Regions from separate parts of the Providencia rustigianii genome, predicted to be linked through region 3. Evidence: predicted binding sites of a transcription regulator. Region 3 holds the regulator's gene; each other region holds the start of a gene.

Region 1 (4,275 bases), 700 kb from region 3:
TTTACTGCTTTGGAAGCTTATCCTCTTGATATTCATTCAGTTCAGGATCATTTAAAAGCCTTAGCCGATCGTTATGCAGTAGTCGCTAATGATATCCGTAAGGCGATTGATGACGTTGAAGATGAAAATACAGCAGATATGTTTACTGCCGCATCCCGTGATTTGGATAAATTCCTGTGGATGTTAGAAGCCAATATAGAGTAGTGTCGTAAAATAGAGTCATATAAATTGACCATGAGACCACTTCGGTGGTCTCTTTTTATTTATCTATTTTCGGCATTTCGGGCTGCTCTATGGGAAAAATAGGTAATGAATTTAATAAGCGTTTACCATAATTCTTTGTTATTAATCGCTTATCATAAATAATGATTTCACCATAGCATTCATGACTGCGGATTAAACGCCCTGCTTGCTGAATCAAATTAAATGAAGCACTGGGTAAACTCTGTACCTCAAATGGATAACGTTTTAGTGATTTTAACCAATCCCCTTCAGTGATAATGACAGGATTAGTCACTGGTGGAAAAGCTATCTTATGGATATGCACCTGAGTCAAGTACTCACCTTTCAGATCTAACCCCTCAGAGAATGACTGTAGACCAATCAAAGCACTTGTTTGCCCTTGCTTAATACGTTCACAATGGGTCTCAACCAGACGATATCGAGGCTGGTCACCTTGAACTAAAAGTTGTAGACGTAAATCTTTTACATGTTCTAAAAAGCCGTCCATTGCTCGTTGGCTACTGAATAAAACCAGCACACCTCGATGATTTCCCTGCGTAAATTGATGGCGAAAAAATGCGGCCATTTCTTCTAAATGCTGAGCTTCAGTTACCATTGTTGGCTCATATTGCATTTTAGGGATAATAATTTTGCCTTGCTCTACATGATTAAAAGGTGAAGAAAGCGTAACAAAACGGTCATCACTTTTTTCAGATAACCCCGTTAATTCCATAAAACGAGAATAACTATTTAATGAACGCAATGTCGCGGAAGTAATAACAATATGAGGTACATTTCGCCACAGCAGATGCTGTAATTGTTCACTAACACGGATCCCAGCACAGTGCAGAAATATCCGTGACTGATTTTTTTCGTAACGTCGGCTGAGCCATTTTGAAATAGGCGCCCCAGAACTTTGATCTAGGGAAGCTAAGCGCCATAACTTTGCCATATTTTCAAAGTAACCCATGGCGCGGCTAGTCACTAAGATTGAACGGTGTAAACGGACAATATCCTGCTTGGCGGTTTGCTCGGTTAAATCATTTAAAATAGATTCGGATAAACCACGTAATGCATCGGTTAACTTAAAAAGCTCCTGGCAGCATAATTGCATCGCTTCAGGTAACACGCCCATTGGAAATAAATACTCAGGGTCTTTTGCAGTTTCCGGCAATAACCCATTCGCTAATAACGAAAAATCACGAAAACATTCTCTCAGTTTTTCAGCATGTAATTGTAATTTTTCTGGATTAGCTAATTTAGGGGGCTTCGCTGGACGAAATTGAGCCATATATTGCCCCACATGATGGAGAAAATTATCCACCTGTGCCGTAATTTGAACTAACGTAATTTCCCCTTCAACTTCTAGCGAGTCCCTTGCTACATCTGGGATATGATGCCCCTCATCAAGCACTAATAGCAATTTTTTAGGATCAGGTAAAACAGATTCGGTTTCCATTGCAGCCATCACCAAAGCATGGTTTGCAACAACCACATCGGCATCTTCAATTTCACGGCGAGCAATAAAGAACGGACAACGCTGATAAAACTGGCAGTTACGCCCAAGGCAGTTCATTTTATCTGTACTTACCTTGCGCCAGAGACTATCGCTAAATGCCCGTTTGTGATGATCCCTTAACCCATCCCAAGCAAAACTGTGAAAATCATTACGCAGTTGCTGACACATAGCCCGCTCTTCACTACTGGCGATTTCCGTTTTGTCCTCTACCAATAACATTAAGTCTATTTGCTCCCCTTCAGCAGCACAGATGGCTTCTAAATTGCGGGGGCAGACATAACGAGCACGTCCGAAAGCGCCTGTAAATTTAAGGTCGGGAATGATTTTACTCAACAAGGGTAAATCTTTACTAAAAATTTGATCTTGCAGCGCGACGTTAGCCGTACTCACGACTAACGTTTTTCCTTCTTCTCGCCCAACAGCAATACCCGGAATTAAGTAAGATAATGTTTTTCCTACCCCCGTCGGTGCTTCAATGACTAAATGCCGCCCATCTTCATCAGCTAAATTTTTAGCGACTTCAGCAATCATTTGACGCTGAGGAGCCCGGGGTATAAAACCATCTATTTGTTCTGATAGCCCTTTATACCATTGGGTTATTTGCTGTTTTACTGTATTTGATAGGGACATAAATTACGCAGGCGACCAAGTTAGGGAGATAACATAACTAATTAGGATCAGGAAGAAAAAAGCCTAATCCACTTTTTGCGAAACCGTTCGCAAAACTACTGTATTAATACCCATTATACACAAATTTTGGAAAGCCTTTCGCAAAACCCCAATTTCATCGTAAGAAAAAAGCCCGTTTAACTTGTTTGCAACAACCATCCAGTTATACTTTGGTTTCTTAAATTATGACTTAGGCAATAAAAAATGAAAAAGTTTGTCATCGCATTTTGCGCTCTGTGCGCGTTGAGTTCAGTTGGCGGAATTGTGTTAGCTGGCATGAATATCTATACACGCTCCACCACGCCTTTAGAGCAAAATCAAACTCAATCATCATCTATATTACCTGCGCCTAATCAAATCAATTAATAGCGAGTTAATTATCAATCTGGGATGGAGAACGCTTATGTACAACGATTATTTTGTTACGCCACAATGGTTAAATACACACCTTTCAGATAGCAATATTGTGGTACTTGACGTTTCAACTCCACCGCCAACTGCACCTTATGATTGTTACCAACATTATCTAGACGAACATATTCCGAATGCCCAATTTTTTAATCAAGATGAGGTTGCTGACAAGACAATTGATCTTCCTCATATGTTGCCAGATGAGAAAACCTTCAGCCAAGCTGTTAGCTTGATGGGTATTGGTAATGATACCCAAGTTATTATTTATGCTCAGAATAATTTATTTTCTTCTCCTCGAGCATGGTGGACATTCACAACGCTAGGCTGTAAACAGGTCAAAATACTTGCTGGCGGCATAACGGCATGGAAAGAGGCTGGTTTCGCGACTCAATCAGGTAAAGTCACTCCTCCACCAGCACAACAGTTTATTGCAAGCCGCCAAGATGCGAATGCATTAAACCAGCAACAAATGCTTGATATCGTTAACCAAGGTCAAGCGCAAATTATCGATGCCCGTGCAGCGGCTCGTTTTTTAGCTCAAGCACCAGAGCCTCGTCCCGGCTTAAGAATGGGGCATATTCCAGGCAGTAAAAACGTACCTTGGGATTTACTTGTCGATAATGGCGAATACCGAAATCCAGAACAGCTCGCGGCTATTTTTGCTGAACACGGTGTAGATATCCATGCTCCATCAGTAACAACCTGTGGTTCTGGTATGACAGCCGCTGTCATATTAATGGCGCTGGTTCTGCTCGGTAATCATAATGTACGCCTTTATGATGGGTCTTGGGCTCAATGGGGGCAAGATAACGGTCTCCCAATCGAACCCTAATTATTTGGCTTCCTCATATTAAAAATTATCTATGAGGAAGCTATTTATTACTTATCCACTTTAAAATATTTTTATTATAAATATTTAATAAAATAATTAACGGCTTCAATTTAAATGGAGCACCGTATTCATGAACATACCATGGGATTTATGGGTTATAAACCTAGGTACTTTATCCACTTTTATTGGTACAACAGCAACATTATGGGTTTTATTACAAACAACAAAATTAACAGTTAAATTTAATCAAAAGGCTTCCTTTTATTTTCATAAAGATAAGTTAAACCGATTGCTAAATGATTATTTTACTATGATATCAGAATCTCAATTCAACAATGAAAACTCACATAAAATAATGTTGCATCGAAAGATATTATCATTACATAATTACATTTCGTTCATCGACACAAAAGATAAAAAATTATCGGCATTAATAAATCAATATATTATTAATACTAAATGTATTTTATCCATAAAAAACTATGATGAAATAACTTACTTTCTTCACTTAAGATATTTAGATGAAGTTACTATATTACTGGATTGCATAAATAATACCCTTAGTATTTCGGCAAGAAAGATATGAGGTCATCAAATGGACTATAATGATAATAAAATAATC
Region 2 (4,275 bases), 490 kb from region 3:
GTGTGAAAAAGCTCGGTGACTAAAACAATATTTTTACTACTTAGATTCATCAGACTACAAATAATTCAGTTGAGCAGGAGCTTGATGCCGGGAATGCTGCATATAAACGTTTAGATTCACCATTAATACCCAATATGACTTGATGATTATCTTCAGGCTTTATTTGGCAGGTAAAGTTAACGGAAGATCTCCAGTGCTTACCAGACTGGGTAACAAATTCAACTATCCAGTGATGGGGATCTTCAACGCGATAAAAAAAGGATAATGCATCAGGGGTAGTAGACAGATTTTTTACATTATATAGATACATACCTTGGACAGGAGAATGCAGCTCTGAAATATCATGAATGATTCTAACCTTATTTAAATCTTCTCCCCAAAAATTTTCAAATGTTATATGGCAACGTTCGATTGTCATTTTATTTCCTCTCGTTGCTATGGTTAAATTAATTGCATCTTTTTAGAGCATGAAATAGAGACAGGGTAATTAACAAATAAGCTCTTCACGTTACCATTAAAACTAATTTTGACTTTACCATTATCTCGTTCATTAATTTTACATGATAAAAAATCGCCACTATCCCAAGTTTCTCCACTCTTCGTTATGATTTTTCCTTTCCAACTACTCATTTCTGTGACAGAAAATTGAAATTCAAATATATCAGTAAGTGTTTGTTTATCTTTTAAATTATAAGAAATAAATGCACTTTCATACTCATTTGCATTATTTTGAAAAATAATTTCTACTTTTTTTATATCTTCATTCCACATGTTTTCAATTGATAATATACCTTTTGACATAGCCAAATTTTTTCCTCGATGAATATTTGGATTTTAAATATCATGGCATTTTAAATTGATAGTGTAATTAATATTGAATGTTATTGATTAATGAAAAGAGAGGGGCTAATAGAAATAAATTAAGCTACTTAAAATGGACATCATATGGTGCCAAATAAGTAGCTTAAAAATAAGGTTACTTCTTAAAGGCTTTAGGGGAATCAACCATCACCGCATCAGCGCCAATATCTTTAGCAAGCTGGTAGTCACTTTCATTATTTACGCCAAAGACAATAATATAAGCGTTACCATTTTTTCTAAAGCAATCAATCGCTTCTTTATCCCACGATAAAGTCGCAGGAGAGCGGGCTTCACCTAACGTATATTTCTCGACAACTTCGACTTTGCGATGTAGTTCAAAGCCATACCAACGAGTTGCTGATTTATCATTTTCTACCGAGCATTGGTGGCTCATTACGCTATTGGCTAACAGAGTGCGAGTTTCATCGCGACTTTCAAAGAGCTGAGTTTGGGGTGAAAGCGGTTTCAGTGCTTTCAAAAATGAATCATTAGTGGAATAGAAACGTACCTGATTAAAAGCTTTAGTCTTGTTTAACAACGCTAGAATTGCTTGAGCTTGAGTTTCTGGGTTCGCATCGGGGGACTTTAAATCAATATAAAAAGTCGTGTCAGGATATTGGGTTAATACGTTTTCTAATGTAGTAATCGTGGTTTGGCGAGCAGGTAATTTCGCGTTATTCTTTTGATTAAACTTATAGGCCGCATTAATTTGGCTCAGCTGTTTAGCGGTGTAATTTGAAACCATACCGTTCTTATCTGTTAGTGCATCTAAATCACTTGGGCGATAAAGCACCAGCTGATTATCTTGGCTTAATTGAACCGTTAACCAAATCGCATCGGCATTATTTTTCTTTGCTAACTCGATAGCATAGAGGGTGTTTTCTGGCGCATCTGCTGTCCCTGCACGATGGGCAACAATGTGTGGTGTTAAGGCAAAGGCTGATTGGCTAGCCAAAAGTAGTAACCCGATAACAGTAGATTTTTTGAATATTGATGTTGATATCATTGGCATGTGTATTATCCATAAAAATAGTGAATTCAAGAAACTAGAGAGAAATTAAATGAATACCTGTTTTAATGTTTTTAGTAGACTTTGTAAGTAGCGAGCCAGCAAATTAGGAGTAACTTTGAGTATTTAGGCTCATTAGTAGTGTCTCAGAAATTTATTTCAATCAGATGAATAAGTTGTGAGTGGAAGTTGTGTTATTACATTTATAATTATTGTCATCTTCAAAATGGTATTTTCAGAACTCATTGCATGGCTAACAAAATAACTGTATATTTAAACAGTTATTATTGGTGCGTAGGGCATCTATCATGCGTAAAATTATTCATATTGATATGGACTGCTTTTTTGCAGCGATAGAAATGCGTGACAATCCTGAGCTGCGCCATGTTCCCCTTGCTGTTGGTGGGAGTGCAGATCGTCGTGGTGTGATCAGTACAGCAAACTATGAAGCGCGTCGCTATGGGGTGCATAGTGCTATGTCTACGGGAATGGCTCTAAAGCTCTGCCCTCATCTTAAAGTGGTGCCCGGTAGAATGGCGGTTTATAAAGAAGCCTCGATTCATATTCGTCAAATATTTTCCCGTTATACAGATTTAATCGAACCGCTATCTTTGGATGAAGCCTATTTAGATGTGACAGATTGTTCACAGCTTCATGGCTCTGCCACATTAATTGCCGAGGCAATCCGTCAACAAATATTCGATGAGCTACAACTCACTGCATCAGCGGGAATAGCGCCAATTAAGTTTCTAGCTAAAATTGCATCGGATTTGAATAAGCCCAATGGACAATATGTTATTACTCCTCAAGAGCTACCTTCATTTGTTGCTTCTCTTCCCTTAAAGAAAATCCCAGGGGTGGGGAAAGTCACAGCTCAAAAACTCGCGGATATGGGGCTATTAACCTGCGCAGATGTGCAAAAGTATGACATGTTGTCGTTGATTAAAAGTATGGGGAAATTTGGTCAGGCTCTATGGGAGCGCTGCCATGGCGTTGATGATCGCCCTATTAATCCAGAAAGGATTCGTAAATCTGTGGGGGTTGAGCGCACATTAGCAAAAGATATTCATCATTGGGATGAGTGTTTGCCACTGTTAGATACTTTGTATGATGAGCTCTATTTTCGCTTAGAGAAAATTAAGCCGGATCTACGAATTGCTCGGCAAGGCGTAAAATTGAAATTTGAAGATTTTCAACAAACGACCCAGGAACATGTGTATCCCATCATTAATAAACAAGATCTCATTCAGTTAGCAAAACAGGCTTGGGACAATAGGCGATTAGGGCGAGGTGTCAGGCTGGTTGGCTTACATGTATCGCTTCAGAATCCTCAGTTAGAGAGACAGTTGTCTTTGATATTGTGAACATAGCCTAATGCATCATAGCCCATCAGCATATAATCGCTATTGCCATTCATATTCTTCAACTAATCTAACTTATTCATTTTTTTTGATTAACTATTGCAAATGTTTGGTGTTTCAAATGACGATGAATTGAACTACTCTTCTCAAATAAGGTAAGTTCATTGGTGGATCAGTGTATTCTAGAGGGTTGAAAATATTATTTTCATGGTCAAATTATTTGATTTTATTCTGGTTTATTTCAGTGCACACTACCACCGTGACAAGGAGAAAATTGAAGGTTTCACAGACTGATGCACAGTAGACATTAGTGATTAAGCGAACTTGCCTTGCCATTATTTGAGTTCGAAAATATGGGGTGAGTATTCATGAACTATAATAATTTTAGGTTTATACCTAATAACTGCGGTTTTATTTAAAAATAAATAATTGTTAATAATAGGTGATTTTATGAAGAATACTCTACTTTCCTCTATGATCCTGACGTCTTGTTTTGTTATGGCTACTGCTTCCCAAGCTGCTCAAAAAGAAGCAATTAAACTTGATTCAATTTTACAGGCAATTGATAGTATGGACCCGACTCAATTTGCTAAATTATTAACTGACGATTCAAAGTTTAAATTTGGTAATTTCCCTGAAGCAGTAGGGAAAGAAGCCATTGCAAAAGCTCAGACCGACTTCTATAGCAACATTAAAGGGTTAAAACATGAAGTTGTTCACTCTTGGCATGATAAGTCAAGTATTGTTGCTGAAATGAATGTCACCTATACCCGGCATGATGGTAGCACGGTCACGTTGCCAGTGACTGATGTATTTAAAATAAAAAATAATAAAGTGGCAGGTACATATATCTATATGGATATTGCTCCTCTTTATACGACTAAATAAGTACACAAGCAGTATCATTAATATGGATGAAGCTAAATCTTACGGTTGTTCACTTTATTTTCTAAATAACTCATTTAAGCAGAAAAGATCAGTTTCACTTTTTTCTTGTAATAAAAAACAAAAAAAGTGGGGTCATATGCCGATGACCCCAAATTT
Region 3 (4,275 bases):
CGCAAACCGCGGATCATCGAGATAAAGCCTTCTTTCTCTTTTTCCGCACCGCGTAATTCTTTGGCGTAAGTACCTACTTCCATAACATGCTCATAGCCAATATAGATAGGCACGATGGTAATTGGGCGAGAATCCCCGCGTAGCATGGCTTGCAACGTCATCGATAAAGTACCGGTTTTCGGTTGCAGTAAGCGACCTGTGCGGGAGCGCCCACCTTCGACAAAGTATTCAATGGAATAGCCGCGAGCAAATAACTCACTGAGATACTCACGAAAAATAGTCGAGTAAAGCTTATTACCTTTGAAAGTTCGGCGAATAAAGAATGCACCAAGGCGGCGGAATATCGGACCTGCTGGCCAGAAATTGAGGTTGATCCCCGCTGCGATATGTGGAGGAACTAGCCCTTGGTGATACAGAACATACGAGAGCAACAGATAGTCCATATGACTACGGTGAGATGGCACATACACAATTTCATGACCATCTTGAGCCAATTGGCGAACGCGCTCTGCATGCTGAACATTGATGCCTTGATACAGGCGATTCCAAGTCCAGCTAAGTACGCGGTCACTCAGACGAACAGCTTCGTAAGAAAAGTTGGCAGCAATTTCTTCCATCATCGCCACTGCATTTTGCTGGGCTTTTTGTAATGGAATTTTTTTGCTGCGGGCCTCATCTTCAACGGCTTTTTCAATCGCTTTTGAAGCGAGAAGCTTATTGAAGAGCTCATAGCGAACAGGTAGTTTAGGTCCTACGGCCGCCAAGCGCTGGCGGGAATAGTGGATACGAGCCACTCGAGCGAGTTTATTCGCAATAATCGTATCTGTACCATGCTCTTGCGCCATTTTCCCCAATGAGATACTGGGTGAAAAACGGACGAAGCTATCACGACCTAACCATAGGATAGCAAAGAATTTTTGAACACCATTTAGGAGTTTCAGTGGTGCAGGCTTATGACCTTCACGACCCGGTGAACGACCGAACATGACGGAGGCCGGTAGCATCTGGATATCAAGATTTGGGTTATTCTTATGTAAATCTAGATACGCATGGAATACTTTCACTGACTCTTTACGTGGATCTGGTGAATAGTAGCGAAAAACTCTCGGACCATCATCAATAAAGACGTAGGCTGGAAGTTTTGTTCCATTAATGTCGTTATCGACCAGCGGATCAGGAAGACCGATGGCTAAACATTGGTGTCGTAATGTTAGCAAGTCAGACTTTGAATGGTATGGCAATACGTAGAGAGTTGGCTTGTTAGTATCAAGCTGCAGCTCTGCGATTGGGTCTGACGGAATTAGTTTACTTTTTACCAATAATTTTAGTGGTAAATTCAACATGTTGTAATATATTTTACGCCATAGTGACATAAATGATTATAGCCTCTTGTTAAAAATGCTGCGTGATCATACCAGAAAGCAGCGTTCAGATCTGTTATCGATAATTCACTTTGACCGCAAAAGTTGATTATTGTTTAGAAATTTAAGGAAAAAATATGGCAAGTGAAACCAAGGGATTTACACGCGTTATTAAAGCAGCTGGATACTCTCTTAAGGGTTTAAAAGCTGCATGGGTCAATGAAGCCGCGTTTAGACAGGAAGCAGTTGCTGCTATCATAGCGATAATTATAGCTTTTTATTTGGATGTTAGCCAAATAGAGCGGATTTTATTGATTGGCTCAGTGGTGCTTGTTGCCATTGTCGAGCTAATTAATAGCGCTATTGAAGCGGTAGTTGACCGAGTGGGGACTGAATATCATGAACTCTCTGGGCGGGCAAAAGATATTGGTTCAGCAGCGGTTTTTGTGACTATCGGTTTAGCACTGTTTATTTGGGCAACCATTTTATGGTCACGTTATTTTGCCGTTTAATGATGAAAACACAGAAATATCAGTAAAAAATGCGGATATTGAGTGATTTAACGGTTCCCAATCCCTATTTACCTGTATATACTCACAGTTTGACTGTATAAACAAACAGGGGAATGGAATGAAAGCACTGACGGCTCGACAACAGCAGGTTTACAATCTGGTGCGTGACCACATTTCGCAGACAGGTATGCCACCGACTCGCGCTGAAATAGCAGCAAGCCTTGGTTTTCGTTCGCCTAATGCGGCAGAAGAACATTTAAAGGCCTTAGCGCGTAAAGGGGTTATCGAAATTGTCTCTGGTGCTTCCAGAGGAATTCGTCTGCTTTTAGAAGAATCTAATGATGATATTGGGTTGCCTCTCATTGGCCGAGTTGCTGCCGGTGAACCATTACTCGCTGAAGAACATATCGAAAGCCATTATCACGTTGACCCAGAATTATTTAAACCACATGCGGATTTTTTACTGCGCGTGAATGGCATGTCAATGAAAGATATTGGAATTATGGACGGTGATTTATTAGCAGTACACAAAACCCAGAATGTCCATAATGGACAGGTTGTTGTTGCTCGTATTGAAGATGAAGTTACCGTAAAACGCTTTAAGCAGCAGGGTAATCGCGTTGAGCTGATTGCAGAAAATCCAGAGTTTGCACCTATTATTGTTGATTTACGTCAGCAGAATTTTACCATTGAAGGTTTGGCTGTTGGGGTTATTCGCAACGGTGATTGGTATTGATGTTGAATGATTGAGTCTGGAAGCAGACTCAATAGTTTTTAAATTTCTCTTCTTCTATATAGCTTCCTTTATATAGAAAGACGTTACTTCTCTTTTTTTCTCTTCTTTATTACTTCTTTTTTAAATTTATCGGTATCTGATGGTCGTGACCGCAATGTGCGTGATCCTGGCAAATTGCAGTTTCATAGCAATTTTTGCATAGGCCATGATTTTCAACAACGGTATGCCTTAGATGAAAATGATGCTTTTCCGCTAAATCCATAATCGCTTCTTCAATTGCCACGCCGTCACTTTCCGTTACATTCCCACAGTTATCGCAAATTAGCATTACAGAAGTATGGCTTGGATTATCAACGTGATGACAGACGATGTAGCTGTTGGTTGATTCAATTTTGTGGATAAAGCCTTGTTCCATCAGAAATTCAAGACCACGATAAACGGTAGGTGGCTTTGCCTGCGGTTCTATTTCACGCAATAAATCCAGTAGGTCATATGCACTGATGGCCCGAGACTGCTGAGCAATTAAACGTAATACCGTTTCTCTTTGTGGGGTCAAACGAACGCCTTTGGACTCACAAATACGTTTGGCTGTTGCAAGTAACATATCTGCACTCATTTTTTTCATTAACTTGACTCCACAGGATAGGCTTAAATGTTTATTTCTCCTCAGTCTATCATAATTTTTGTATCTGTTGAGGTTGAAATGATTAGAGAAAGTCTACTCTTTTTAAGTAGAAAACAGTTTTTAGCTAATAAATAAAAAAGATAATAAATAAATGGTAAATATTCTCGTAGAGAAAAGTATTTTTATTTTAAATATATTGTTAATAGCTACATTTTTTTAAAAAAAATGAGTTTTAAATTTAACCGACGCGAAACATTTTTTGAAATTTTTAGTTACTATTTGAGATAAATTTTAATTGAGACTTATCCTACCAGTGATTTTTCTTGGAGTTATTGATAGTGAGTTATTGGTCATGATTTCACTTAAATTCTTTAATTTTTACTTTTAATTATTTTTTTATCTATAAATCATCTTAAATATAGATTTTTATATTTCCTGTGTATTTTGTTTATTTTGTAATATTTATTCATTTTTCTAAATATAAAATGAAGTGTTCATATAAATATTTCTAAGTAATTCATTTATTCTGTAGGTCTTCTCACCAAAATCTATTTTTATATCTATTATTTACAAGATTCCAGAAGATAACTCTAATTAAACTCTGTATTTGAGTCGATTTTGACAACAAATATCACATATGTAGAATTGACATCAGAAAACATCACAAGGTAGTTATCAGAATTCATTTGGTGTTCTATATCAATTTTAATTAATTAATGAATGACTCAGTAATTAATTTAGACGTGAGAATGTTGGCTTAATGAGTTTTGTTTTTTAAATCACATAAATGAGATGGAGCTCGTTTATATAAAAAATCTCTAACCTGAATGAAATTCATCAAGTAGGAAAGCTAGAGGAATTTTCAAGGGTGCACTGCTTAAGTAAATAGACTTAATTTTGCATCAGTGAAAACAGGAAAGAGAAAAAGAGAAATAGCAGTTCCTACTCATTTAAAGGAAAACTTTTATGAAACTGAATAAATTAGCATTAACTCTAGGTTTAGGTTTAGGTGTTGGCGTTTCTGGTGCTGCTTTAGCTGCT

What was found. Region 3 encodes LexA, which represses DNA repair genes until DNA is damaged. Its sites were predicted from a motif close to TNCTGTATGTACATACAGNA; they were not measured.
Region 1: the regulator LexA is predicted to act here: its motif matches at 2,468-2,487, upstream of dinG (ATP-dependent DNA helicase DinG).
Region 2: the regulator LexA is predicted to act here: its motif matches at 2,134-2,153, upstream of dinB (DNA polymerase IV).

Annotation. Positions count from the first base shown of each region.
Region 1 is NZ_LR134396.1:1,205,927-1,210,201, reverse strand. Features, by position in the region: gene dps (DNA starvation/stationary phase protection protein Dps) at 1-204, shown strand, start outside; gene dinG (ATP-dependent DNA helicase DinG) at 260-2,371, opposite strand; gene EL244_RS17885 (hypothetical protein) at 2,615-2,776, shown strand; gene sseA (3-mercaptopyruvate sulfurtransferase) at 2,814-3,653, shown strand; gene EL244_RS18280 (hypothetical protein) at 4,249-4,275, shown strand, end outside.
Region 2 is NZ_LR134396.1:996,289-1,000,563, forward strand. Features, by position in the region: gene EL244_RS04460 (hypothetical protein) at 50-418, opposite strand; gene EL244_RS04465 (hypothetical protein) at 442-801, opposite strand; gene EL244_RS04470 (glycerophosphodiester phosphodiesterase family protein) at 977-1,873, opposite strand; gene dinB (DNA polymerase IV) at 2,179-3,234, shown strand; gene EL244_RS04480 (nuclear transport factor 2 family protein) at 3,682-4,119, shown strand.
Region 3 is NZ_LR134396.1:504,748-509,022, forward strand. Features, by position in the region: gene plsB (glycerol-3-phosphate 1-O-acyltransferase PlsB) at 1-1,373, opposite strand, end outside; gene EL244_RS02285 (diacylglycerol kinase) at 1,499-1,873, shown strand; gene lexA (transcriptional repressor LexA) at 1,992-2,609, shown strand; gene zur (zinc uptake transcriptional repressor Zur) at 2,719-3,234, opposite strand; gene EL244_RS02300 (fimbrial protein) at 4,201-4,275, shown strand, end outside.